DNA from 2 places in the Frankia sp. CeTa3Moorea genome. Region 2 is predicted to be linked to the other one. Evidence: predicted binding sites of a transcription regulator. Region 2 holds the regulator's gene; the other holds the start of a gene.
The links. Region 2 encodes LexA, which represses DNA repair genes until DNA is damaged. Its sites were predicted from a motif close to CGAACNNNNGTTCG; they were not measured.

Region 1 (9,643 bases), on a different contig from region 2:
CAGGCGGATACGCCGAGGCCCACCAGGGCGAGAATGGCGCTGACCAGGACGAGGCAGCGCACGGGAGGACAACGGGGAGATTCGGGGCGGCCCGCGACTAGGCCAGCCTTTGCCGCGGCGGCGCGGCCGGGCTTAGGAGACGTGACGGGCGGCAAGGACCGTCAGTAGCATCACGATCGCGATCAGCGCGACGATCACCTGCGGTGACATCTGGAAGAAGCTCTGGCGCAGGTACTCGCGCGAGGCGCGGCAGGTGGGACACCGGCCTTCGACCACCAGTCCGGCGCAGCGCGCGCAGACGAGATCCTCGCTGCCCATAGCGCCTCCTTCTCACCCGGGACGGATGCCATGATCGGGCGATCGTCGCACTTCCCCGGGGTGGGGACAACACCCGGACGTTTCGGATGGAGCACGACCGTTGGCGACACGCACGATCGACCTCCACGTTACGCCCGCGCACGGTGGCGTGCCGCTCCGTCAAAGGTCGACCGGGCGAGCGGTGACCCGCCCGGGGCTGTTCTCGGAGATTCCGGTCGGGTGTTAACCTGCGGCCCCCGACCTTCGTCACGCCCTACCATGCGGCTACTGAAAGTCATGGGAGTGCGGGAAGGCGCAATGATCGTTTTGAGTTCCGTGAGCAAGCGGTACCCGAACGGCGGCCGGCCGGCGCTGATCGATGTCACCGCGGAGATCGGTGCCGGTGAGTTCGTCTTCCTCGTGGGGTCGTCCGGATCGGGTAAGACCACATTGCTGCGATTGCTGCTGCGGGAGGAACGGGCGACGTCCGGCCGGGTGCTGGTGGCCGGCCGTGACGTCGCGCGGATGCCGGACCGCGGGGTGCCCCAGCTGCGCCGGCTGGTCGGCTGCGTCTTCCAGGACTTTCGCCTGCTACCGAATCGGACCGTGGCGGCGAACATCGCGTTCGCCCTCGACGTGGTCGGCCGTCCTCGGCATGTCGTGCGCAGCGTCGTGCCGGAGGCACTCGACCTGGTCGGCCTCGCGGAGAAGGCGGACCGGTATCCCGATGAACTCTCCGGAGGCGAACAGCAGCGGGTCGCAATCGCCCGGGCGTTCGTCGGCCGTCCTCGGGTACTGCTGGCCGACGAGCCGACCGGCAACCTCGATCCGAACACCAGCATCGAGATCGTGAACCTGCTCGACACTGTTCATCAGGCCGGCACCACCGTCGTGATGGCCACCCACAACGCGTCGCTCGTCGACGCGATGCGCCGCCGGGTGCTCGAGCTGAGCGACGGCGCGCTGATCCGGGACGAGGCTCGCGGGCGTTACAACCAGGATGATCTGGTGGTGCCGATGATTCCCCGGCCCGGGCCCCGGGTGCCGGCCGACCGGGTCCGCTGATGCGACCGGGTCTGCTGGCGTCGCTGCTGTGGACGGGCCTGCGTCGCAACCTGGCGATGACCTGCGCTATGATCATCACTGTCGCGATCTGCCTGGCGTTGCTGGGGTCGGGCCTGCTCCTGCGGGCGCAGGTGCACACCATCGACAGCTTCCTGCTCGACCAGATCGAGGTCGTCGTTGATCTCTCCGATGGCATCACCCCGGGCGAGCGGTCTGCCCTCGAGGCCGAGATCGCGGCGGATCCACTGGTCGTCGACGTGCGGTACGAAAGCAAACAGCAGGTGTACGACCGTTTCCGCCGGGACTTCCGTGGATCGCCCGACGTCCTCGCCGGTGTCGGACCCGACGACCTGCCCGCGGCGCTACGACTTACGCTCACCGATCCGCGAGCGGCCCGCGACATCGTCGTCACCTACACCGGCCTCGACGGGGTGGAAGCTGTGCGCGACCAGCGCGGCCTGCTTGACCCGTTGTACCGGTTCCTCGACGCCTTCACAGCGGGCGCCTTCGCCCTCGCCGCCGTGCAGGCCTTGGCGTCCTTCGCCCTCATCTACACGATGATCCGGATCTCGGCGCATGCTCGGCAGCGGGAGACTTCGATCATGAAGATGGTCGGTGCGTCCAACGGAACAATCCGGGCCCCGTTCGTCTTGGAGATCGCGGCGGTGGGGCTGGTTGGCGGGCTGTTCGCCACGGGCGTGCTCGCGCTGGCCAAGATCTACCTGGTGGACGGCCGGTTCGCGAAGCAGACGATGTTCCCCCTGTTCGGTTGGTCGGCGGTCTGGGAGACCGCGGCCGTCGTGCTGGGGGTCGGTGTGCTCGCCGCCGCCGCGATGGCTTCGGTGGCGCTCCGCCGTCATCTACGGGTCTGAGGCGTCATCCGTCGCTCGGCCCCGGTCCGCTTCGACTCGAACTGGACATCATCCTCGAGGAATACTTCCTTGAGATAATCTTCGGGTGAAACCTCATATTGGCGTCCCTCCGGGCTCGTCCAGATGAAATGTCCAGGCCTGGGCTGGCACACGGACCATCCCTTCTGCGTGGATTGATCGGGAGATGATGTATCCGGCCGCCCCTGTCTTCTCGTAGCACCTTCCTCGGCGCCACGCCTGGGCCGCTTTTCATCCGCGTGTTTCAGCCGGTGATGCCTCCGGAATTTTGGCCCGAGGTTCCGCTCGCTCGTCTGGCCACCTCGACGATGCGACCTGCGATGATCAAGATCGCAGTGAATGGAAGGCTTCTCACATCCCGGAAAGACACATGTAGGGTTTCGAGTTCGAACATGACGAGCCAGGGCGGCTGAGGGAAATCGACGCCGGCTGACCTCCAGGACTCGTCCTTCCGGCGGATCCATCAGTATCCGCCGCCATGTGCACCGGGGGTTCTCGGCCATCTCGCGAACGAGGCCGTCCGGTATCGGGCCATAACCGGGAAGTTCCGCCGGCTGTTCCGACATACCCAGCAGACAGGAAGCCGATACGACCACCTGCGTCTCGATACTGACACGGTCACGATTCTGCCCCATCAGCAGGTCGTAGAAAACGTCGGCCCGACGCTGGTCGAGCCCGCGACCGTCCTGCGCACCGCCTGCTCTCCTCGCCAGAAGGTCCACCCGTCGAAACGCCGCGAGCATGCGGTCTGCCGGAAGCGATGCCGAGACGCGGCCCGTACCATCCGGCTCGGCCCGCACCGTCACCTGACGCGCCTTCGCCGCCCTGCGGCGACGCTGCTCCGCGCCCTGAGGGTCTACCACCACCACACGCCGTCGCACGGCGGCCGCGAACGCTGCGTGGCTTGGCCGCCCACCCCGGCGCAGAACCGTCTCCGCCACGTCCGCGGCTTGGCTGTCCGACAGGTTGGCCGTCAGTCGTTCCAGCACGGCCAGCCGCTGGGAATCCAGCTCACCATGTTCAAGAGCAGTCAGCGCGGCCGGCATGCGGCGGACGACGCCAACCGCGAAACCCAACTGCTGGTTTCCCGACGCTGATGATATTCTCAGCTCGGCAGCCAGTTCGTCTCCCGCGAACTCGTGAAATCCCCTGGCAGCCCCGCTCTCATCCTCTTCCGTGGGCGGCCGTAGCTGCGCGAACCTCGCTCTCACGAGCAGCCGTGCCGCCTCCCAGCGCGCGATCTCCCGACCGATCGCCACATCCGCTCGGAGACATCCGTCCGCGTCGAATTCAGCTACACGACGACCATAAACCATCGATGAGTCCAGGCGACGGGAAAGAGAACCACTGTCGTCGACCCCGGTGTCGCGGGGGCCCAGGGCCTCTGCTTCCTCGCGCGGGCTGGACTCGTCCGAACTGGGCTTACCCGGACTGGACTGTGAGCCGGGCCGAAGCGATGAACCGGGTCTGGTCGCTGGATGCATCATGCCGCCTGTCATGGGCACTTGGAGGGAACGGTTGGATCTGCTGGCAGGAACCGCCGCCGATTTGCCCGAACACTCCGATCATCGAACATGTGTTCGAGTATAGTACTCGCTGGCACCGTTCATCAAGTCCAGCGTCGTCAAGTCCATCGTCTCGACGGCCGGGCAAGCTCGACAGCCGAGCAAGGAGGTGGAAGGTGTTGAACGCCCAAGTCGCCGCCGTGGCGGCTCCTCCGCGGGGCGCGCTGACGGCGCTCGTCGCCCTACGGAGCGCTCGGCGACGTCACCCGGGCCACGCCGGCGACCGACGATGGCGCTCACATGATCGATACCATGAGTGTCCTCGCGGTGGAGCCGGGCGTGTCACCGACGCGGGAGGCAGGACGTAGGTTCGGAGAAGATTTCGCGAACGGTGTGGGAAGAGGGACAGGACAGTGCCGAGGGAGACGGGGCGCAGACTGATCGCGCAGAACAAGCGCGCCCGGCATGACTACGACATCCTCGACACCTACGAGGCTGGGCTGGTGCTCCGTGGCACTGAGGTGAAGGCGCTGCGGGCCGGGCGGGCCTCGCTCGTCGACGGGTTCGCCCAGATCAGCGATGGTGAGATCTGGCTGCACAACGTGCACATCCCCGAGTACACCGAGGGGACCTGGACGAACCACGCCCCCCGCCGCAAGCGCAAGATGCTGCTGCATCGGGCGGAGATCGAAAAACTGGTCGGTAAGACCCAGGAGGGTGGGCTCACGCTGGTCCCGCTCTCGCTCTACTGGAAGGACGGGCGGGCGAAGATCGAGATTGCGCTGGCGCGTGGCCGCAAGTCGTACGACAAACGGCACGCGATCGCGGAGCGGGACGCGGCCCGGGAGATCGGCCGGGCGATGGGCCGCCGAGCCAAGGGGCGCTACCTTTGATAGCCAGCCGTCCATGACACCGTCCGTGGGGCCGCCGATGTTCCTGTCGACGTTCCTGTCATGGTTCCCGTCGTCGTTATTTCGTCGTCGTGCCGCGGATTCGCCGGTTCCGGCACCATCCGAGTCGCCGTGACCGCCTCCGACGGCGACCGGCTGGCGCAGCTCGAGGCCCTGCTGAGCGCACAGGGTGAGGCGGTGCTGGCGGCGGCGGTCGCGGCATTTGCCGAGGATGAGCGTGCTGGTGGAGGCGCGGCCCGGGAACTGGCTGTCGGTGCCCGCCTGCGCGCCGAGGGCGTGTCCCCCGCGCTCCTCGCCTCCGCGTTCACTCAGGCGGAGCTGAGGCGGCGCGCGATGGTCAAGTTTGCCCGGGCCGATCGGATGTTCTTCACCCGAGCCGGGTTGGAACAGGCGTCCTCGCAGGCGGCGGCCGAGCATCGGGCCGCGCGGTTCACCGGCCTAGGCCGGCTCGCCGACCTGTGCACGGGGATCGGCGGGGACGCGCTGGCCCTCGCCCGGGGCCGGGAGATCATGCTCGTCGACCGGGATCCGGTTCATCTGCGGATGGCCGCGCTCAACGCCGCCGTCCACGCGGCCGAGGGCACGACCGCGCCGCCTTCGACCCTTCCGTCCACGACCCTTCCGTCCACGACCCTTCCGTCCACGGCCGTTCCGTCCACGGCCGTTCCGCTCACGGGATCGGCCGTGCCGACGGGATGCCTCGAGACGCGCCTGTCCGACGTGCGGGAGGTGGACCTCTCCGGATGCGACGCCGTGTTCGTCGATCCGGCCCGGCGTGCCGGCGACCGTCGGTTGGCGTCGCGGGCGAGCGAGCCGCCGCTGGCCTGGTGCTTCGGGCTTGCCGACAAGGTTGCGGCTGTCGCGGTGAAGGCCGCGCCAGGGCTGGCGACGGAGCTGGTTCCCCCCGGCTGGGAGATCGAGTTCGTGGCCGACGGACGGGATCTCAAGGAGGCCGTGCTGTTCTCACCGGCCCTCGCGACCGCCTCGCGTCGCGCCACTGTGCTGCCCGGGCCGGGCGGCTCGGCCTCCCTGCGGGCCGGGGGAGCGCCGGCGAGCCTCACCGGGACCCCGGATCCAGTCCTCCCGGCGGATACGGGTCCGGCGGGACCGGCGGGACCGGCGGGTCGGGTCGGCGAGGTCGCCGATCGGGTAGCGGCTCCGGGCCGGTTCCTCCACGATCCGAGCCCGGCGGTCACTCGGGCGGGCCTGGTCGGCGAGCTCGGGCGGCGCCTCGGAGCCTGGCAGATTGATCCAATGATCGCCTTCCTGACCTCCGACGAGGCAGTGACGACCCCCTTCTCCCGCCTGCTGCGCATCGAGGCCGAGCTGCCCTTCGACGTGCGCCGGATCGCGGACCTGTTGCGGTCTCGTGAGATCGGGTCGCTGGACGTCCGGCGACGCGGCCTCGCCGGCGACGTCGAGGAGATCCGCCGCCGGTTGCTACCCCGCCGTCGTGATCTGATTCCCGGTGGACCGGCTGTCACCGTGGTGATGACGAGGCTGCGTGGAGCTCCCTGGGCCTTCGTCTGCACCCCGGCATCGGATGTCGGGGCGGTGGCGACTGACCGATCCTCATGAGCGACCGATCCTCATGACCGACCGATCCCGGTGGACGCCATCGGGGGCGAAACAGGAGTGACGTTCATGCGTGTTGCCTTCGTCGGACTGGGCACGATGGGATTTCCCATGGCCGGTCACCTGGTTCGGGCCGGGTTCTCCACCACCGTGTTCAACCGCACGGCCGCGACCGCGGCACGCTGGGCCGAGGAACATTCCGGCCGGATCGCGCCGTCGCCCGCCGCCGCGGCGACTGAGGTCGACGTCGTCTGCCTCTGCGTCGGTGCCGATGACGACGTCCGCGAGGTCGTTCTCGGTACCGACGGGATGCTGGGAGCGCTTCGGCCCGGTGCGATCATCGTCGATCACACGACGACCTCCGCGGAACTCGCGGAGGAGATCGCAGCGCGCACCGCCGAGGTCGGCGTCGGTTTCGTCGACGCCCCGGTCTCCGGCGGGGAGGCAGGTGCCGTGGCCGGCCGGCTGAGCATCATGTGCGGTGGGGATCCTGAGACGATCGAGCGGGCCAGGCCGGTGCTCGCCGCCTACGGCGCGACTATCACGAGGGTCGGGCCGGTCGGTAGCGGACAACTCACCAAGATGGTCAATCAGATTCTGGTGGCGGGAGCCGTCGAAGGGGCGGCCGAGGCCATCAACTTCGCTATTGCCGCCGGTCTGGACACCGATCTGGTGCTTTCCGCCGTGGCCGGCGGCGCCGCCAACTCGTGGTACCTGGCGAATCGTGGTCAGACCATGGTGCGCGACGAGTTCGATTTCGGGTTTGCGGTCGACTGGATGCGCAAGGATCTGCGGATCTGCCTTGCCGAGGCGGGTCGGCGTGGTATCCCGCTGCCGATGATCGAGCTGGCCGAGCGGGATCTCGCCGCTGCCCAGGCGGACGGCGAGGGTGGTCTCGACACGACGGTCGTCATCCGGCAGCGGCGCCGTGCGACCAGGCCGGGCGGCGCGGGTGGCGCGGGTGGCGAAGTCTCCCCGGCTTCCTGATCATGGAGCCACAACGGTGCCGGTCACTGTGGCGATCAGGCAGCCGGTGACGGTACCGGTCGCCACGACGAGCGGGACGATCCGGCCGAGATGGAGCAGGCACAGGCCCCCGATCAGGGCTCCGGCGAACATGGCGACGGGGCCGGCGAACCGCCGCGCCCCACCGCGGCCCATTCCCCCACCGAGCCGGGAGTCGATGATGATCCCGGTCAACGTGCTGGTCAGCACGTTCGTCGGGATGTCCGGAACGGCTATCCGCCGAGCCGTCGCGTGCTGCAGGCCCATCGCGAGGGCCAGCGGGAGGATGACGGTATAGGGCCGGGCCTCGGGGATCTCAGGGATCTCGGGTTCCGTGCCGAGTCCCTGGGTGACCAGCGCGGCGATCAGCGCGCCGGCCATCAGCCCGGTCTGCGCGGCCATCGCGATGATCAGCCACGAGAAGCGACGACCGCCGATTATGGTCACCGTGCCGATCCGTCCGGTGATGACGGCTCCGGCCAGGAACCCGGCCAGGGCCAGCGCCGACAGGTCGGCGGACAGGCCCGGGGCCCCGGCCAGCGCAAAGGCCAGCAGGACGACGTTTCCGGTCATGTTGGCCACGAATACCCGGCCGAGTCCGAGAAAACTGACCGCGTCGACGAGACCGGTGAGGATCGCCAACGCCACCAGCAGCGCCGGCAGCCGTCGACGCTGGTCGGGGGACGGCCGCATGGGCACAGTTTCACCGAGTGACGGCCGGTACGGCGGGAGGCGGGAACTCCCGGCGCCTCTGATCTCGGCGCCTCTGATCTGATCTGATCTGATCTGATCAGATCAGATCAGAGGCGCAACGGACGGACCGGAGCCGCGGCGAGCGCGGGAGTGCTCCGCCAGTCGACCCCGGGAACGTCGATGTAGAGCTCGATCTCGTTGCCATCTGGGTCGAGGATGTACAAGCTGTGGGTGACCGTGTGATCCGACGCGCCGACGATGGTCACATCCGCGTCGTGCAGACGGGCGAGCACCGCGCGCAGTTCGTCATCGCTGTCGCCAACCTTCAGTCCGAAGTGGTACAACCCCACCCGCCGGCCCTGGGGTATGGCCGCCGCGTCCTCGCCGACCTCGATGAGGAGCAGCTCGTGGTGGGTGCGTCCGGAGGAGAACGCGGCGGCGGGGGCCCGCAGTGGGTTGCCGTCCGCGCCCGCCGGGTCGGGAAAGATCTGCCGCCAGCCGAGTACGTCCCGGTAGAAGGCGCTGGAACGCCCGATGTCCCGGACGTAGAGGACGAGATGTCCCAGTTCCTTGATCTTCACGGTGATCTCCCGAGGCGCTGGTCGTCTGGTAGCCGTTATCCATACAACAACTCCGTACAACGGCGTTGCCCGCGACGGCATGCCCACGGGGCCCGGCCGCCGTGACGCCCGCCCGCCACGGCCCGCCACGACCCGCCGCATCGGAAACCCGTTGGTACGCGGGGTGCCCGACGTGGGAACATGGAGCTGGCGTCCGAGCGTTGGATGCAGTGACGCGCGCGATGGGCCGGGTTGGCAGGAGCGTCTGTCGGCTGGTGCTGGCGCCCGCGTCGTGCGGTATGCTAAAACGCCGTAACTGATCCGAACTTGGGGGTGACCGGCTTCGACTCCGGACGTCGAGGCAGGGGAAGCGGGCCGAGGATGAGCGGTTATCTCGTTAACGATCCGTTCAGAACAACAGCTGCCAACAAGACGCAGCCCACTACCCCCACTTACGCGCTCGCCGCTTAAGAGGGACTAGGTAGTCGTCAGTCTGGGAGAGCCTCCGGCCCAGAATCTGACGTCGCTAGGAGGATCACCGGCTGACCCGGTCGCGGGGTCGGTCGGGACATCAAACAGCGACTGAGCCTACGTCGGCTTGCCTGCGTGTCCGACGGGGCTGAGAAACAAGTAGCAGGATGCGCCCGGAGAAGCCCTGTGTCGGGGCCGGAGGACGCGGGTTCGATTCCCGCCACCTCCACCACTTGGAGTGACAATGCCCTGACCTGGGTAAATAGATGAACTCTATGAGATTAGATCGTTGATCGAGTGGAGGATATCCAGGTCAGGGCATTGATCGTTTGGTTCGATTCCCCGAACGTACCGGCGGACCTTGGCTGCGGAACGTAGTTTCGGGGATTGGTCGGCAGCGGCGTCGCAGACCTCCGCGTCGCCGGAGCGTCTGTTGCGCGATGCGCCACAAAGATCTCTGCATGCCCTCGGTGAACCGCCCGTGTCACGCGGCCATCGTGTGTGGCGGCCAGCGGCGGCGTCGCTGGCGTTCGGGCAAGCTCCCGGCAACGTGCCTGAGCACGTCGGCAGATAGCACCGATGACGCCGACGACCGCCTCGCCAGGGGGCATCGGGCAGGGCGGTCCGCTGGCTGCGGCAGCCGCTCTGCCCGCCCGGGTGCGAAAGAGTGT
Region 2 (18,162 bases):
GGTCTCGCCACCGAGCTCGACGACGTCACCGAGGTCGAGTACCGGCAGCTGCGGCTGGAGCGTGTCGTCCTCATCGGCGTATGGACGTCGGGTTCCCCGCGGTCGGCCGAGAGCTCCATGGCGGAGCTCGCGGCGCTCGCCACGACCGCCGGTTCGGTGGTGCTCGACGCGCTCGTGCAGCGTCGCGACCGGCCGGATGCCGCGACTTACGTCGGTTCGGGCAAGGCCCGCGAGCTCGCCGAGGTCGTCGCGGCGACCGGCGCGGACACGGTGGTCTGCGATGGCGAGCTCACCCCGGGTCAGCTGCGGCAGCTGGAGGAGGTCGTCAAAGTAAAGGTCATCGACCGGACGGCCCTCATCCTGGACATCTTCGCCCAGCACGCGACCTCTCGCGAGGGCAAGGCCCAGGTCGAGCTCGCGCAGTTGCAGTACATGCTGCCCCGGCTGCGTGGGTGGGGTGAGTCGATGTCGCGGGCCGCGGCCAGTGGCGGCGGCCGGGCGCCCATCGGTACCCGCGGTCCCGGTGAGACGAAGATCGAGACCGATCGTCGGCGGCTGCGGGCCAGGATGGCGCGGTTGCGCCGCGAGCTCGCCGCGATGACGACCGTGCGGGAGACCAAGCGTTCCGCCCGGCGGCGGGGCGAGGTCCCCAGCGTGGCGATCGCCGGTTACACCAACGCCGGTAAGTCGTCGCTGCTCAACCGGCTGACCGGCGCGGGTGTCCTGGTCGAGGACGCGCTGTTCGCCACCCTCGATCCGACCGTGCGGCGGGCGACCCTGCCGGACGGCCGGGCCTTCACCCTGACCGACACCGTCGGATTCGTCCGGCATCTGCCGCATCAGATCGTCGAGGCGTTCCGCTCGACGCTGGAAGAGGTCGCCGATGCCGATCTCATCCTGCACGTTGTGGACGGATCATCGCCGGATCCGGCCGCGCAGATCTCCGCCGTGCGCGAGGTTCTCAACGACATCGACGCGGGCGGCGTTCCCGAGCTGATCGTCGTCAACAAGGTGGACGCCGTGGAGCCGACGGTCGTCGCGGGGCTGCGCCAGCTCGCCCCGGACGCCGTGTTCGTCTCGGCACGCACGGGCGAGGGGCTGGCCGCGCTGGTCGACGCGCTCTGTGCCCGGGTGCCGCATCCCGACGTGGAGATGCGCGTGCTCGTGCCCTACACCCGGGGCGACTTGGTCTCCCGGGTGCACGCGAACGGCGAGGTGCTCACGATGGAGCACACTGAGACCGGTACCCGGCTGTCCGCCCGGGTTTCCTCGGGACTCGCGGCGGAGCTGCACGCCTACCGGGCCTGAGCCCAGGAGCGATCAGACGCGAGGCAACCCGGCCGGCCGCCCGACGGGCGGCCGGCCGATCCACATCAAACCCTGCGGAGCACAGCCACGATCCGGCCGAGGATGGTCGCATCCTCACCGGGGATGTCGGCGAAGGCCGGGTTCTCCGGATGTAGCCAGATCTTGCCGGCCCGAACCCGCAGACGCTTGACCGTCGCCTCCCCGTCGATCATTGCGGCGACGATCTCCCCGTTGTCCGCGACCGGCTGCTGGCGGACGACCACCCAGTCACCGTCGCAGATCGCCGCGTTGATCATCGAGTCGCCGACGACCCGGAGCAGGAACAGAGTGCCCTCGCCGACGATCTCCCTGGGTAGCGGGAAGACGTCCTCGACCGCCTGCTCGGCCAGGATCGGGCCACCGGCGGCGATCCGGCCCAGCACCGGCACGTAGGCCGCGTCCGACTTGCTTCCTTCGGTGGTGCCCGGCGCCGCCTCACCGACGATGGGAATCGTGCCCGCCACCGTCGTCGCGCCCGCGCCCACATCCGCGCGTCGCCGGGGGTGCTCGACGGTCAGCACCTCCATCGCTCTCGGGCGGTTCGGGTCCCGCCGCAGGTAGCCCTTCTCCTCGAGCACCTTGAGCTGGTGAGCCACACTACTGGTGCTGGTGAGGCCGACCGCCTCACCGATCTCCCGCACGCTGGGCGGATATCCGCGCCGCTCCACCGCGGCCCGGATGACCTCCAGCACCTTGCGCTGCCGGGGGGTCAGGCCCGCGTCCGCGGGGCCTTCGGGAAAGGCTCGCACGTTGCCGCGGGTTCCGCCCCGGCGCGTACCCCTGCCTTGGCTAGTCATCGCTTACCGCTCTCCTCGTCGCGTTTTTCTTCCGCCGTGCGGCCACCGGCCGGCCGGTGGCCGCACGGCGGACCGTCCCGCTCCGGAAGCCGTCACCCACCGACTCGCCGCCGTCCGTGACCGAGGGAAACCGCCCGGTTCACACCCGATCGACTCGACGGTAACCGGCGGGTCGCAGAATCTCAAACGTCTGTTCGAGCGTGTTCCTGGCGGTTTCCGGTTCCCGATGCGACAATCGACCACGCGTTCGATCGAACGAAGGTTCGATCTTCGGCGTTCGGTGTCGTCGGAACGGGAGGGTGCCATGGGATCCGCACACAGGGCGCGGGTCGTCGACCTGTCGACGGCCAGGGACCGGGCGGGTCGCCGGCCGGCGGGATACCCGCCGGGTCGCCCGCCCGCACCCCCGCCGCTCCGGCTGACCCGGCGGGGTCGGGTGGTGGTGGTATCGATTGTCGTGGCGGTTGTCGTGGCGGTGGCAATCATGATCATGCCTGGGGTGTCGATCGCCGGGCCGGATGCCGCGGAGGCGCCGCGGCGCCATCTGGTCGTGCCGGGGGAGACGCTGTGGGCGGTGGCGGTGGCGCTCGACGAGAGCGCCGACACCCGGGTCGTGGTGGACCGGCTGATGCGGCTGAACCACCTGCGGTCGCCACTGATCACCCCGGGCCAGTCGTTACTCCTTCCCTGACGCCCGGCTTCCCCGGCTTCCCGGGTCCACGAGTGTCTCGGCGCGGGGGCTCGCGCACCGTCGTCTTTCGTCCACGTGCGGTGCCGCGTGCGGTGCGGACCACACGGACCATACGGGGGTGCTGTCCCCATCTCTGGGGCCGTGCGCTACCTTGGACACAACATCTGGTGCTTACCGGGGTGTAAGTCACCCACAGGTTGTTCCACAGGTCTTCCACGGGGAGCTGGCGGTCCATCCACAAGGTGGTCCGTCCGGCGTGGATGCCGGGTCCTCAACGGTGTCCCGTCGTCCCCGGTCCGGGGCGGTCGGCTCCGGCGCGGGCGAAGGAGGCGTAGCGCGTGCGGTGCCCGTTCTGCCGGCATCCGGACAGTCGCGTCGTCGACAGTCGGGAGGCCGAGGAGGGTTCGGCGATCCGCCGCAGGCGGTCCTGCCTGTCCTGCGGTCGCCGGTTCACTACGATGGAGGAGGCGTCCCTTCAGGTTCGCAAGCGCAGCGGGGCGGCCGAGCCGTTCAGCCGGGCCAAGGTCATCGCCGGTGTCCGCAAGGCCTGCCAGGGCCGGCCGGTGCGGGATGATGATCTCGCGCTTCTGGCGCAGCGGGTAGAGGATGCCGTCCGCTCGTCGGGGTCGGCGGAGGTGCCCGCGGAGGCGATCGGCCGGGCGATCCTCGGTCCGCTCCGTGAGCTCGACGAGGTGGCTTATCTCCGCTTCGCCTCGGTGTATCTGGCCTTCGAGTCGTTGACCGACTTCGAATCCGCGATCGTCGCGTTGCGCTCCGAGGCCGCCGGACCTCCCACCACGCGGGATGGACCAGCTCGACCGGTCCCGCGCGGCGCCGTCGATGCCTCGCCGGTGACCGGCACCCAGCAGGTACATAGCAGGTAGGGCCGGGACCACCCGGCCGGAAGCGTCCTACATCGCCCTGGTTCGTCGTGCCGGCCCGGTCCCGCCGGCGATGGGTGACATCCCGCGTCGCGGCCGTGCGAGGACCGCGGACCTCCCGGACGGCACACCTGCGGCCCGGCTCGACCTGGCTGGTGCCGTTCGTCATGCGTGTTCGCCGTGCGCGTGCTCGTCCCCGCGGGCACCGCCGTGCGCCGAGGCCCGGCCCCGCACCGTCCCGACGTCCGCTGGCGGCGGCCCGGGGCGGGGATGCCCACAACACATTGTTGAAGGTTGAAGCTGACGAGTGAAGACGAGGAGCGTCATGACCGACAGCCGCGGCACGAAGCCGAGCAGGTCAGCGGCGAAAGCGAGTGGGTTGAAGATCCAGCGGTCACGCACCACCGCCGGCGTCCACCCGTACGACGAGGTCACCTGGGAGTCCCGGGACGTCGTCATGACCAACTGGCGGGACGGCTCGGTCAACTTCGAGCAGCGGGGAGTGGAGTTCCCGCAGTTCTGGTCGGTGAACGCCTCCAACATCGTTACCAGCAAGTACTTCCGCGGGGCGCCCGGCACGCCGGGGCGGGAGTGGTCGCTGCGGCAGTTGATCGACCGGGTCGTGCACGCCTACGGCGCGGCCGGCCGCGAGCACGGCTACTTCGCCTCGGGCACCGACGCCGAGATCTTCGAGCACGAACTGGCCTGGATGCTGCTCCACCAGGTCTTCAGCTTCAACTCGCCGGTCTGGTTCAACGTGGGAACCCCCGCGCCGCAGCAGGTCTCGGCGTGCCAGCCCTATGATGCCCTCGTCAGCACGCCGTCCGGTCTGGTTCCCATCGGCGCCCTGGTGGAGGAGGACGCGGTGGGGACGAAGGTCTTCGACGCGCACGGTCTGACCCAGGTGATCGCGACCAAGTCCAACGGCGTCAAGGACGTCCTGCGGATCTGGACGAAGGCCGGTCACGCGCTCGACGTCACCGCCGATCATCTGGTGTGGCGGAGCACCTCCGCGGGTGCCGGGGCCTTTGTTCCCGCCGGCACGCTGCGGGCCGGGGACACCCTCGAGTGGCATCGCACCATCGCCCCTGGCGAGGGTGAGATCACCTCACGGGAGATCGCCGAGGCGGCGCTCGCGGGCCGGCTGCAGGCGGACGGTTTTGTTGGTCGGTACGCCGGTACGAACGCCTCGCTGACCATCGAGGCGATGACTGTGCCGACCTGGCTGTATGACGCTCCGCTGCCCGTTGTCGCGGCCTATCTGCGCAGCCTGTTCCAGGCCGATGGCTACGTGTCCCGCCGGGAGCGCTCGACGCTGATCGGGCTGGACATGATCAGCGAGGGCCTCATTCGCGGGGTGCAGGGCCTGCTCGCCCGGTTCGGCATCTTCGCGCGGGTACGCCGCGAGGCGGATCCGCGACCCGACCGCCACGACCTCTGGAGCCTGGGCATTCAGAACGCCGGTGACCGGCGGACATTCGCGGACGAGATCGGCTTCCTCGACCCGGTGAAGGCCGCGAAGCTGGAGGCGTCGTTCGATCAGCCCGGCCGGGCCGCGGAGCCGGTGAAGCGGTTGCAGATCGAGCGCATTGAGCCACGCGGGCCGATGCCGGTCTACGACATCCAGACCGACAGCGGCGAGTACCTCTCCGCCGGCCTACGTGTGCACAACTGCTTCATCCTCTCCGTGGACGACACCATGGAGTCGATCCTGAACTGGTACCGGGAAGAGGGGCTGATCTTCAAGGGGGGTTCCGGGGCCGGGCTCAACCTGTCCCGCATCCGGTCCTCGAAGGAGCTGCTGTCCTCCGGGGGCACCGCGTCCGGGCCGGTGAGCTTCATGCGCGGCGCCGACGCCTCGGCGGGTACGATCAAGTCGGGTGGCGCGACCCGGCGGGCGGCGAAGATGGTCGTGCTCGACGTCGATCATCCCGACATCGTCGAGTTCGTGGAGACGAAGGCCCGGGAAGAAGACAAGATCCGGGCGTTGCGGGACGCGGGCTTCGACATGGATCTCGGCGGCCGCGACATCGCCTCCGTGCAGTACCAGAACGCCAACAACTCCGTCCGGGTGACCGACGAGTTCATGCGGGCGGTCGTCGACGGCGGCGGCTTCGACCTGCGGGCCCGCCTCGACGGCCGCGTCCTGGAGACGGTGGACGCCCGCGGGCTGTTCCACACGATCGCCGAGGCCGCGTGGGCCTGCGCCGATCCCGGCATCCAGTACGACGGAACGATCAACGACTGGCATACCTGCCCCGAGAGCGGCCGGATCAGCGCCTCCAACCCGTGCAGCGAGTACGTGCACCTGGACAACTCCAGCTGCAACCTGGCCTCGCTGAACCTGCTGAAGTTCCTGCGCCCGGACCGCAGCTTCGACGCCGAGGCGTTCGTCGCGGCGGTCGAGCTGATCATCACCGCGATGGACATCTCGATCTGCTTCGCCGACTTCCCGACGCCGGAGATCACCAGGGTCAGCCGGGCCTACCGACAGCTCGGCATCGGCTACGCCAACCTCGGTGCCCTGCTGATGGCCAGCGCCCGGGCCTACGACTCGGACGGCGGCCGGGCGCTGGCCGCATCGATCACCTCGCTGATGACGGCCACCGCCTACCGGCGCTCCGCCGAGCTCGCCGGGATCGTCGGCGCCTACGACGGCTTCGCCCGCAACGCGGGCGCGCACCGGCGGGTGATGCGCAAGCATGCCGCCGCGAACGACGCGGTGCGCAGCGTGCACGCCGAGGACTCCCGGGTCCTCGCCGCCGCGTCCCGGGAATGGGCCCGGGCGCAGACCGTCGGTGAGAAGCACGGATGGCGCAACGCGCAGGCCAGCCTGCTCGCCCCGACGGGCACGATCGGTCTGGCGATGGACTGCGACACCACCGGCATCGAGCCGGACCTCGCCCTGGTGAAGATGAAGAAGCTGGTCGGCGGCGCCAGCATGAAGATCGTGAACCAGACGGTCCCGGCGGCCCTGCAGGCGCTTGGTTACCCCGAGGAGACCATCGAGGCGATTGTCGAGTACATCGCCGAGCACGGGCACGTCATCGACGCTCCCGGCCTGCGTCCAGAGCACTACGAGGTGTTCGACTGCGCCATCGGGGACCGCGCGATCTCCCCGATGGGCCATGTCCGCATGATGGCCGCGGTACAGCCGTTCCTCTCCGGCGCGATCTCGAAGACGGTGAACATGCCCTCGACCGCCACGGTCGCCGACGTCGAGCAGATCTACCTGGAAGGGTGGCGGCTGGGTCTGAAGGCCCTCGCCATCTACCGGGACAACTGCAAGGTCGGCCAGCCGCTGACCGACGTCAAGGGGGCGAAGCAGGCCGCCGAGCTGGCCGCCACCCCAGCTGGCACGGGAGACGGGGCCGGGACCGCCGGCTCCGCCGGGACCGCCGGCTCCGCCGGGACCGCCGGCTCCGCCGGCTCCGCCGGGACCGCCGGCTCCGCCGGGACCGCCCCGGTGGAGGTCGAGTACCGGCCGGTGCGCCGCCGGCTGCCGAAGACCCGCCCGTCGCGGACGGTGTCCTTCTCCGTCGGTGGGGCCGAGGGTTATCTGACCGCCGGCTCCTACCCGGACGACGGCCTCGGTGAGGTCTTCATCAAGATGTCGAAGCAGGGGTCCACCCTGGCGGGCGTGATGGACGCGTTCGCGATCGCCATCTCGATCGGCCTGCAGTACGGCGTGCCGCTGGAGGCGTACGTCAGCAAGTTCATCAACATGCGGTTCGAGCCGGCCGGGATGACCGACGACCCGGACGTGCGGATCGCCCAGTCGATCATGGATTATCTGTTCCGTCGCCTCGCGCTCGACTATCTCGACGCCGATCAGCGGGCCGAACTCGGCATCTCGACCGCGGCCGACCGGGCCCGTCGGGTCGCGGGTCACTACGGTCCCGCGCCGGCCGTGGCGGCCGGCGCGGGACCGGCGCAGCCCGCCGGGATCGACGACCCGGCCGGATCCCAGGGGGCCGCGGTGACCGGATCCTCGGCTTCCGTCGCCGATCGGGGTGACCCGGGCGTCCCGCCCGGTCCGGCGGTGGGGAACGGCCCGGCGTACGTGGCACGGGAGTTGCGGCTGGCACCGCCCGGTGAGTCGCTCGTCGCGCAGACCGTGGTCGATGCTCCGCTCTGCTTCACCTGCGGGGTGACCATGCGGCCAGCCGGTAGCTGCTACGTCTGCGAGCAGTGCGGTTCGACCAGCGGCTGCAGCTAGGCGTCGCAGCGGCCGGTCCGACCGGGTGCCCGGTCCGACCGGGTGCCCGGTCCGAGACAGCGCTCGGCGGTGTGGCTCAGCGCTCGGCGGCGAGGAGGTCGACCAGGAGCGCCGCGGTCCAGGAGAACCGGTTGCTGCCCGCGCCGGAACCGTCGAGGGGTGAGTAGTACTCGAACATCGCCCCGGACGAGGCGATCATGTCGATCGTGTTCTGGCGCAGGTTCTCCGCGGCGTCGAGCCGGCCGTAACGCTCCAGCCCGTCGGCGATCAGCCAGTTCATGTTGACCCAGACGGGACCCTGCCAGTAACACCGGGGAAGGAAGCCCGGGTCGTCGAGCGGCACGCTCGCGATGCCGAACCGAGACCAGTAGCGCGGTGAGGTGAGCGTCTTGACCATCTCGTCGACCCGGTCCTCGGGCACGACCCCGGCATAGAGCGGCAGGAACCCCGAGATCGTCTCGTGGCGCAGCAGCGTTCCCGTCCGGAAGTCGCGGCTGTAGTAAGTGCCGTCGGTGTGGAGCCGCTCGATCGCCTCGCGCGTCCTGTGCATGGACCGCCGCAACCGGGCGGGGATGGTCTGGCCGATCTCGGCGGCGATGGCGGTGAGGTGCTCGTTGGCCCGGATGAGGATCGCGTTGAAGGCGACGTCCTGGACGAGGGGGACGATGGTCCGGCGGATCTCGCGGAAGTTGTAGTGCGCCCGCCGCAGCTCACGCACGATCCGGTAGAGCGTGAACAGGTCTCCCGAGGTGAGCCGCTCGTCGGGGGGGACCTCCTTGGAATCGCGCCGCAGCGCGTCCATGGCGTCGCCGCCGTTGATCCGGCGCAGTGCCCGCACCCCCAGCGGAGCCGCCGGTCTGGTGATCTCCATCCAGGCCGGCGTGTTGTCCATCCCCGACTCCCAGGAGTGGACCAGTGTGACGAGACCGTCGTCGTCGGGGTCGCGTTCGAGGTAGAGCCACGTATGGAAGCGCAGCAGGCCGGGGAGCAACGCGCGGTAGAAGGCGTCGCGGGCGGATGGCGTCATCATGGCGGCGATCCGGACGGCGGCTTCGGCGATCATCGGCGGCTGGGTGACCCCCGTGCTCTGCACTCCGCCGGCCGTTGTGGTCACCCGGTCGCAGCGCCAGCGCTGCGGACCGGCGTGATAGAAGTCCGAGGTCTCCGCGAAGATCACGTGGGGGATCATGCCGTTTGGCCACTGGCCTCGCAGCAGCGAGAGGACCTCCTTGGCGGCCCGTCCCGGGTCGAGATGGCGCAGTCCGATCGCGATGAAGCAGCTGTCCCAGAGCCACTGGTGCGGGTAGAGCGTCGGGGAGGGCCGGGTGATGTCGCCGAGGTCGTTGTCTCGTAGCACGTCGATCGCGGTTTCCCGTAGTGCCGCCAGGTCTGCGGGAAGGCTGGGGACGGACATCGTGTGAGAGTAGCGGTTACACGCTGTGCACAGAGGCAGGGCCCGTCGGGTGTGGCCCGCCTAACGGAATCGCCGTTCTCGAGTGCCTCGGCGTGGGGGCGGCACCGGGTGGCGTGGGTGGGCACCGGGGCGGCGTCGGCGGCGCCCGCGTCGGCCCGCCGGTCGTTCCGTCTCGGTGGAGAGCCCGGGGCCGGGTCGCGGGTGTCGGCTTGCCGACTACCGTTACGGGTTAGCACCGACCGGTGATCGTCGGAAAATATGGCACGGATGGCAGAACACAAAAAACTTCTACGATGAGTAATGTACCTGTTGCTTATGGTTGTCGCTGGCCTGATCCGCAGGGTGCGCGGCCACTGGAGAAGCTCAGGAGAGTTCGCGGTTCGCGCCACAGGGCGGAATCTGCCAGGTAGTCTTCGCGGCAGCGAGTGCAGCGTCTCGAGGGCTAGGGTCTACACTGCTTGGTAGGCCCGGCGATCGCTGATGTCCGGGTGTGCCTGCACGGGGAATGGTTCCGCGTCTTCGTTCGTTACCTCCCACGTGCACAGAACGAGACGACCCACCCGCACCGACCATCGGATTTGCCACTGATGACGCTGCCTGCTCTGGAATTTGCCGAGCGCACCGATGACAACCGCCCGCGCAGCCCGCGGCGCGCCCGTCGGGCCGCTCCTCCTGTCCGCACCGCTCCCAGCCGTTCGCTGGCCGCTGTTCCCGACGATACCGACGAGCTCGACGCGGGCGCGGTGGCCGAGGTCATCGCCCGTGGTCGCGAGGCCGGCGAGATCAGCCGCTCCGAGCTGCGTGACGCGCTCGAGTCCGCGGACCTCGGTATCGAACTGTTGCCCGTTCTCATCGCGCGCATCAACGCCGCTGGCGTCGAACTCCTCGACGAGGAGGATGCGAGCGATGACGCCACCGCCGCCAGCCGGTCCACCGCCGAACACGCGGGTACCGCCGACCTCGTACGCATGTACCTGCGCGAGATCGGCAAGGTGCCGCTGCTCAACGCCGCCCAGGAGGTCGAACTCTCCAAGCGGGTCGAGGCGGGCCTGTTCGCCGAGTACAAGCTCGAGAGCGTCCCCGACCTGCCCGCCGACCTTTGTCGTGACCTCGGTCTGCTCGTCAAGGACGGCCATGCCGCCAAGCAGCAGCTCGTCTCGGCGAACCTGCGGCTGGTGGTCTCCGTCGCCAAGAAGTACAGCGGTCGCGGGATGACCTTGCTGGACCTGGTCCAGGAGGGCAACCTCGGCCTTATCCGCGCGGTGGAGAAGTTCGACTACGCCAAGGGCTACAAGTTCTCGACCTATGCAACCTGGTGGATCCGCCAGGCCATCGGCCGGGCGCTCGCCGACCAGGCGCGGACGATCCGCATCCCGGTCCACGTGGTCGAGCAGATCAACAAGATTACCCGGTTGCAGCGCCAGCTCGTCTCCACGCTCGGCCGTGAGCCGACCGACGAGGAGCTCGCCCTCGAGCTGGACATGCCGATCGAGCAGGTGGTGGAGCTGCGCCGGTATGCGCAGGACACCGTCAGCCTGGAGACCTCGGTCGGCGACGACGGCGACTCCGTGCTCGGCGACTTCATCGAGGACTCCGACGCGACCTCCCCGGCGGACGCCGCCTCCTACGGCGCCATGCAGGACGAGATCGATAACGTCCTCGGTGGCCTGAGCCCGCGGGAGCGCGAGGTGATGCGGCTGCGCTTCGGTCTCGCCGACGGCAAGCAGCACACCCTCGCCGAGGTGGGCAACCGGCTCGGCCTGACCCGTGAGCGCATCCGTCAGATCGAGCGGGACACGCTTCGGGAGCTGCGCAAGCCCGCCGTCGCCGGTCGGCTGCGCGAGTTCCTCGACTGATCGATCGGGCGAACGCACCTCCGGTCGGGTCCGCGGGGCACGTGCACGGGTGCACAGTGCCGCACAGGTGCACAGTGCGGCACAGGTGCACGGGGGTGGAAGACAGGAGTACCGCGATCATGGCGGTCACGCCATGATCGCGTGATCGATGAAAGCCGGATCTTCGTTTTTGCCGGGCGAAGATCCGGCTTTGCCGTATCAGGCTCCGGGTTCGGCCTCGGGTTCGGCCTCCTCGCCGGATCCGGTGCCGGGTTCCAGCGTGGTTCCCGTCCTCGGCTCCGGCGCCGACCGCCGGGACCGGGCCGAGGCGGCGGCGAAGGGCAGCAGGGCATCGGGGTTGGCGACCGAGTCGAGGCTCACGGCCTCGTCCAGGGCGGTTCCGGCGAGCAGGCGCTTCACCGGTACCTCGAGCTTCTTGCCGGTGTGGGTCCGAGGGATCTCGGTGATCTCGATGATCCGGTCGGGGACGTGGCGTGGGCTGAGTTCGGCGCGCAGAACCTCGCGCAGCCGGGCGGCCACCGCATCGGTCAGGCCGGGCTCGGTGAGGACGACGAAGAGGAGCAGCTCGCCGTGCCCGCGCTCGTCCGCGGTGTCGACCGCGAGGCTGTCTGCGATCCCGGGGGCCCGCTCGACCACGCTGTAGAGCTCGCTGGTGCCGATCCGGACGCCGCCGCGGTTCAACGTCGCGTCCGAACGTCCCTGGATGACGACGGCACCGGTAGGCGTGATCCTCGCCCAGTCCCCGTGGCGCCAGACGCCGGGGTAGACGGAGAAGTAGCTCTCCCGCAGCCGGCCGCCGTCCGGGTCGGCCCAGAAGCACAGCGGCATGGACGGCATCGGCGCGGTCACGACGAGCTCACCGACCTCGTCAACGACCTCCTCGCCGGCCTCGTCGAAGACGCGCACCGCGCAGCCCAGCGCGCGCGATCCGATCTCCCCGGCCCGCACCGGCATCGTTGGCAGGCCTGCCACCAGCGCCGTGCAGACGTCGGTGCCACCGCTGATTGACGACAGCATCACGGTCGGGCTCACCGCTTCGTACACCCAGGCATAGCCGGCTGCGGACAGTGGCGATCCGGTCGATCCGACGGTGCGCAGCCTGGACAGATCGGCGAACTCGCGCGGGACCAGCCCGGCGTCCTCGCAGGCCTGCAGGTAGCCCGCGGACGTGCCCAGGCACGTGAGCTCCAGGGCCTCCGTCAGACCGAACAGGGTGCCGAGCGCCGGGTAGCCGGGCGCTCCGTCGTAGAGCACGACGGTCGCGCCGACGAGCAAACCGGAGACCAGGTAGTTCCACATCATCCAGCCGGTCGTGGTGAACCAGCAGAACCGGTCGTCCGGACCGAGATCGAGGTGCAACGCCAGCGACTTCAGGTGCTCCAGCAGGATGCCGCCGTGGCCGTGCACGATCGCTTTGGGGGGGCCGGTCGTGCCGGACGAGTAGAGGATCCACAGCGGCGCGTCAAAGGCGACCCGGGTGAACTCGGGCTCGGAGGTCTCCGAAGCCATCAGCTCGTCCCAGGTGAGCAGTCCCGGTAGCCCCGCGGCCCGGGCCCGGGAGAGCGCGTCCGGCCACAGGTACGGCACGATCACGCTTGCCCCGAGTCCCGGCAGGTCGCCGGCGAGCGCGGCGAGGGCGGCGAGGGTGTCGTAGCTCTTCCCGCGGAAGCTGTAGCCGTCAACGCCGATCAGGACCTTCGGGTCGATCTGGCCGAACCGCGCGCGCAGGGCCGTCGGGCCGAGCTCCGGCGAGCATGACGACCACACCGCGCCGATGCTGGCGGCGGCCAGCATCCCCACCATCGCGTAGACGGTGTTGGGCAGCACGGCGCAGACCCGATCACCCTCGGCGACACCCAGGCTCCGCAGTCCCGCCGCCGCCTTCGCCACCTGCCGGCGCAGCTCGTCCCAGGACACCACGGCCGTGGCACCGTCCTCGCGTACGGCGATGACGGCCGGAGCTGGCCCGCGCCGGGTGAGCGCGTTCTCCGCGTAGTTTACCCGGGCACCGGGAAACCAGACCGCGCCGGGCATCGCCGCGTCGGCGAGCGCCGGACCGGTGCCGCGGTCCCCCTCGACCGCGCAGAAATCCCAGATCGACTCCCAGAACGCGTCCAGGTCGGTAACCGACCACTCCCACAGGCGCGTGTCGTCGGCGAGCTCAACCCCCCGCTCGGCAGCGAGCCAGGCGCGGTAGTTGGTCACCGCGGCCTGGCTGATCCGACGGGGAGGCGGTTCCCACAGCGGCGTGCCGGCAGCCACCGGCCCACCACCACGGCCGGCCGGCTGCCGCCCGTCCTCCCTCGCCGTATAGTCCGGTGTCACTCGGTCTGCTGCCACGGGCACTGACCCTAGGCCATTCCGGGCAGATCTACGTGCCTCATCGACGGCTCCGGATCCTCGTCACCGACACCACCGCTACCTCCGGGAGCGTGATCGGGCTACGGTCGACAGATGAGTGTCCCGGGCGATTCCGAGCGGCGGGCCGACGGTCGCCCGCCGGCCGAGCCGCTGGCCGAGCCGACGGTCGTGACCTGGGATCCGGCCATGGCCGGCTACGACTTCGGGCCGGCGCATCCGCTGCATCCCGTGCGGCTTGAGCTCACCATGGACCTCGCTATGAGTCTCGGCGTTCTCGACGCACCGGGCATCCGGATCTCCAGGCCGACCCTCGCCTCCGACGACCTCATCGGCCTGATCCACGATCCGGTCTACCTGAGCGCGGTCCGTGCCGCGCCCGACCCGGCGCAGGCAAGGTTCGCGGCCCTGTTCGGCCTGGGCACAGCCGACAACCCCATCTTCGAACGGATGCACGAGGCCGCCGCGCTCATCACCGGTGGCACGGTCGAGGCGGCACGGGCGGTGTGGAGCGGGCCGCCGCGGCACGCCGTGTCGATCGCCGGGGGGCTGCATCACGCGATGCCGGGAATGGCGAGCGGATTCTGCATCTACAACGACCCGGCGATTGCGATCGCCTGGTTGCTCTCCGCCGGAGCCACCAGAGTGGCGTACGTCGACGTGGACGTGCATCACGGCGACGGCGTGCAGACGGCGTTCTACGACGATCCGCGGGTGCTCACCATCTCCCTGCACCAGACGGGGAGCACCCTCTTCCCGGGCACCGGATTCCCGACCGAGGTGGGTGCTCCCGCCGCGGAGGGCACCGCGGTGAACGTGGCGTTGCCCCCCGCCACCGGCGATGCCGGCTGGCTGCGCGCCTTCTCCGGGGTGGTGCCGGTGCTCCTGCGGTCCTTCCGGCCGCAGGTGCTGGTGACCCAGCACGGCTGCGACACGCACGCCTTCGACCCGCTGGCCGATCTGGCGCTGTCGGTGGACGGCCAACGGGCCTCCTACGACCTGCTGCACGCGCTGGCCCACGAGGTCTGCGACGGGCGCTGGCTGGCCTGCGGCGGTGGCGGGTACGCGCTGGACACGGTCGTGCCGCGGGCCTGGACGCAGCTGCTGGCGATCGCCGGCCACGTGCCCCTGGATGCCGGCCGCGCCCTGCCGGAGGACTGGCGGTCCGCGGCGCCGGGACGGGTGCGGGCGGCGACCGGGCAGAAGTCCCTCGGCGCCGCCGCCATGCCCCGGGCGCTCGGGGACGGGGTGAGTGTCCGGTACCGTCCCTGGGACGCGGGCGAGGGAGACCCCGACGATCCGTTGGACCGGACGGTGGCGGCGACCCGGCGTCAGGTGCTGCCGTTGCACGGCCTCGACCCCACCGTCGACCGTTGAGCACGGAGTAAGAGCTGAGCACTGCGTGAGAACCGGGTGAGCGCCGCGTGAGCACCGAGCCTCCGGTCGTCTATCCGGTCGAGTGGGAGGCCGACGTCATCCTCAGTGACGGCGGCACCGCCCACATCCGCCCGATCCTGCCGACGGACGGCCCGCTGCTGCGGACCTTCTGGACCCGGCTGTCGACCCAGTCGATCTACTTCCGGTTCTTCGCCGTGCGCCGTGCCCTGAGCGACGCCGACATCCAACGGATGACGACCGTCGACCAGCGGCTGCGCGGCGCCATCGTCGCAATGATCGGCGACGACCTGGTCGCGGTCTCCCACTGGGAGAGCACCGCCGCACGGCCGACCGAGGCGGAGGTCGCCTTCCTGGTGGAGGACGCCCAGCAGGGACGAGGGCTGGGTTCGGTGCTGCTGGAGCATCTTGCCGCCGTGGCCTGGGACCGCGGGATCCGCCGCTTCGACGCCGACGTGCTCGGGGAGAACCAGCAGATGATCCGGGTCTTTCTCGATGCCGGTTACACGGTCTCGAGGACCTGGGACTCGGGCGCGGTCCGGCTGTCCTTCGAGATCACCCCCACCCAGAAGTCGGTCGGGGTGATGCGGGCCCGGGAGCACCATGCCGAGGCCGCCTCGATCGGTCGGCTGCTGCATCCGCGCGCGATCGCCGTCATCGGTGCGGGGCGGTCCGCCGGGTCCGTGGGCAACGCGGTCCTGCGTCACCTGCTCGCCGGCGGCTTCGACGGCCCCGTCTAGCCGGTAAACCCGGCCGCGGCCGCGGCCGCAGCCGGCGGCGCGGTGGCGTCGATCCAGGCCTACGCCGGCATCGAGGACGTGCCGCGTCCGGTCGACCTGGCCGTGGTGTGAGTGCCGCCCGCGCAGGTGCCTGACGTCGTCACCGCCTGCGGGCGGGCCGGGGTCTGGGGGCTGGTCGTCCTCACCGACCAGCGCGACGCCGCCGCAGACGCGGCCCTGGTGGCCGAGGCCCGGGCGGATGGCATGCGGGTGGTCGGCCCGGCGAGCATGGGCATCCAGAATCCGGCGGCGGGGTTGAACGCCTCGATGGTGCCCCGGATGCCCCCGGCCGGCCGCATCGGCTGCTACTCCCAGTCGGGTCCGTTCGGCCGGGCCATCCTGGCGGCGGCCGCGCGCGAGGTCGGTCTGTCGGTCTTCGTCTCCGCCGGGGACCGGGCCGACGTGAGCGGTAACGACCTGCTCCAGTACTGGGAGGAGGACCCCGGGACCGACGCGATGATTATGCATCTGGAGACCTTCGGTAATCCCCGCAAGTTCGCCGCGCTGCGCCGGGTGGTGGGCTACGCCCAGTGGCGGGCACGCCCGATCGGCACCGTGCCGACGACGGCGGTGCGGGCAGACGAGGCGCGTTCGCTCGTCGCCGGACTCACCGGTCGCCTTCCGGAGGATCAGGCCACCGCCCTGCTGGACTGCTACGGCGTTACGGTGGAGCCGGCCGTCCTGGTGACGTCCCCGCGCCGGGCCGTCGAGGCGGCGGGCCAGCGCGGCTATCCGGTGGCGCTCAAGGCGCGGCCGCGACCCTACCGGCATCGTCCGGACCTGCGCGGTCAGCGTCTCGACCTGCCCGACGCGGCAGCCGTGCGGGCGGCATGGGCGTCGCTGCGCTCCCAGCTCGGGGTGGAGGTGCCGATTGTCGTCCAGCGGATGGCGCCGGTCGGCGTGCCGGTGGTCGTCGGTTCCGAGGAGCATCCCCGGTACGGTCCCCTGGTCTCGTTCGGCCTCGCGGGCCCCGCGACCGAGCTGCTGGGGGACCGCGCACACCACATCCTTCCCCTTACCGACGTCGACGCGGCGCGCCTCGTGCGTTCGGTGCGGGCGGCGCCGCTGCTGCTGGGATACCTCGGCTCGACGCCGGTCGACATCGCCGCGCTGGAGGACCTGGTCCTCAGGATCGCCCGGCTCGCCGACGACGTGCCGGAGGTGGTTCATCTCACGTTGGATCCAGTGATCGTGTCGACTGGGCGGGTGACCGTGCTGTCCGTGGAGATCGTCGCTGGGCCGTCGGCGCCCCGCGCGGACGTCGGACCTCGGCGGTTCTGGACACCGAACCGCCCGACTCCGGACGGGGCGACTACCCGGGGCGGTTCAGCACAACATGCGCACGCCGTCCACAATCGTTTCCCATGACGTCGCCGCACTCCGCGCAGCCGCCCGTCTGGCCCGCTTCCGGCGCATTCCCGATGCTCTCCCCTGATTCTGCGGGAGCTGCCGGGACGCCTGGTACCCCCGTAGAGGGGATGCCTGGGCAGGCGTCTCTCGTGCCGATGTACCGGCCGGCGAACGTCGGGCTGTCGGAGGCGCTGCCGGTGGATCTGGGGCCGGTGGATCTGGGGCCGGTGGATCTGGGGCCAGTGGGCGCGGGGCCCGCGGGTGCGCGCTTCTCCGTGAGCCCCCCGGGATCCGCCTCCCGGCCATCGGGCGTTGTTCCGTCCGGCCAGGGGGATGTCTCCCCGGGACCGACTCCGGTCACCCGGTCCCAAGGGGGACCGCCGGCCGGCCCACACACCAGCCCTGGACCACACACCAACCCCGGCCCACGCGCGCATCCCGGCCCGAATCAGGTCCCCGGCCCTAAGCACGCTCCCGGCCCGGATACCGGCCCCCGTCAGGACCGGGGAGCCGGCTCCGAGCTACCCGAGCTACCCGAGGGCTGGCCCATGGTCGCCCGGCCGGCCGCTCCGGCCGTGACCGCCGAGCCGGTCATACGGGATGTCATCGACGGCACCGAGCCGCGCCGCACGCCGGATACGCCAGGGATGCGCCGGTCCGATCCGGCGGGGCTTCCGGGACCGGGCCGGGCCGGTTTTCCCCCGCCCGGACACGCCCCGGGAACCGACCCCGTGGCCACGTTCGTGATGCTGGACGCGCTGTTCGCGTGGGCCCCGGCCGGTCTCGCCCTGCTCGACCGGGCCGGGCGGTTCCTGCGGGTGAACGACACACTCGCCCGGTTCGACCGCCGGCCGGTCCACGAGCACCTCGGCCGTACCGTCTCCGAGCTCCTCGGCGACACCGGCCAGGAACTCGACGCTCTGCTGGCACGGGTGCTGCGCACCGGCGAGCCGGTGGTGGACCTGGAGGTCGTGGTCGCCACCGATGGTTCCGGACCGCCGCAGACGTGGCTCGCCAGCTGGTATCCGGTGAACGACCCTCAGGTCGGGCTGGTGGGCGTGGCGTTCGTCGCGAT

Region 1: the regulator LexA is predicted to act here: its motif matches at 3,822-3,835, upstream of AC08OV_RS07730 (HNH endonuclease signature motif containing protein).

The regions. Positions count from the first base shown of each region.
Region 1 covers NZ_CDXDOR010000027.1:34,304-43,946, forward strand. The annotation lists partial or broken gene AC08OV_RS07710 (PQQ-dependent sugar dehydrogenase) at 1-62, opposite strand, end outside; gene AC08OV_RS07715 (hypothetical protein) at 133-318, opposite strand; gene ftsE (cell division ATP-binding protein FtsE) at 616-1,362, shown strand; gene ftsX (permease-like cell division protein FtsX) at 1,362-2,234, shown strand; gene AC08OV_RS07730 (HNH endonuclease signature motif containing protein) at 2,219-3,568, opposite strand; gene smpB (SsrA-binding protein SmpB) at 4,171-4,650, shown strand; gene AC08OV_RS07740 (THUMP-like domain-containing protein) at 4,711-6,246, shown strand; gene AC08OV_RS07745 (NAD(P)-dependent oxidoreductase) at 6,313-7,230, shown strand; gene AC08OV_RS07750 (YoaK family protein) at 7,231-7,941, opposite strand; gene AC08OV_RS07755 (VOC family protein) at 8,049-8,522, opposite strand; RNA gene ssrA (transfer-messenger RNA) at 8,831-9,204, shown strand.
Region 2 covers NZ_CDXDOR010000036.1:12,505-30,666, reverse strand. The annotation lists gene hflX (GTPase HflX) at 1-1,308, shown strand, start outside; gene lexA (transcriptional repressor LexA) at 1,374-2,144, opposite strand; gene AC08OV_RS09190 (LysM peptidoglycan-binding domain-containing protein) at 2,449-2,835, shown strand; gene nrdR (transcriptional regulator NrdR) at 3,174-3,719, shown strand; gene AC08OV_RS09180 (vitamin B12-dependent ribonucleotide reductase) at 4,042-7,935, shown strand; gene AC08OV_RS09175 (amylo-alpha-1,6-glucosidase) at 8,012-9,349, opposite strand; gene AC08OV_RS09170 (sigma-70 family RNA polymerase sigma factor) at 9,937-11,205, shown strand; gene AC08OV_RS09165 (acetoacetate--CoA ligase) at 11,404-13,545, opposite strand; gene AC08OV_RS09160 (acetoin utilization protein AcuC) at 13,660-14,940, shown strand; partial or broken gene AC08OV_RS09155 (GNAT family N-acetyltransferase) at 14,988-17,105, shown strand; gene AC08OV_RS09150 (SpoIIE family protein phosphatase) at 17,636-18,162, shown strand, end outside.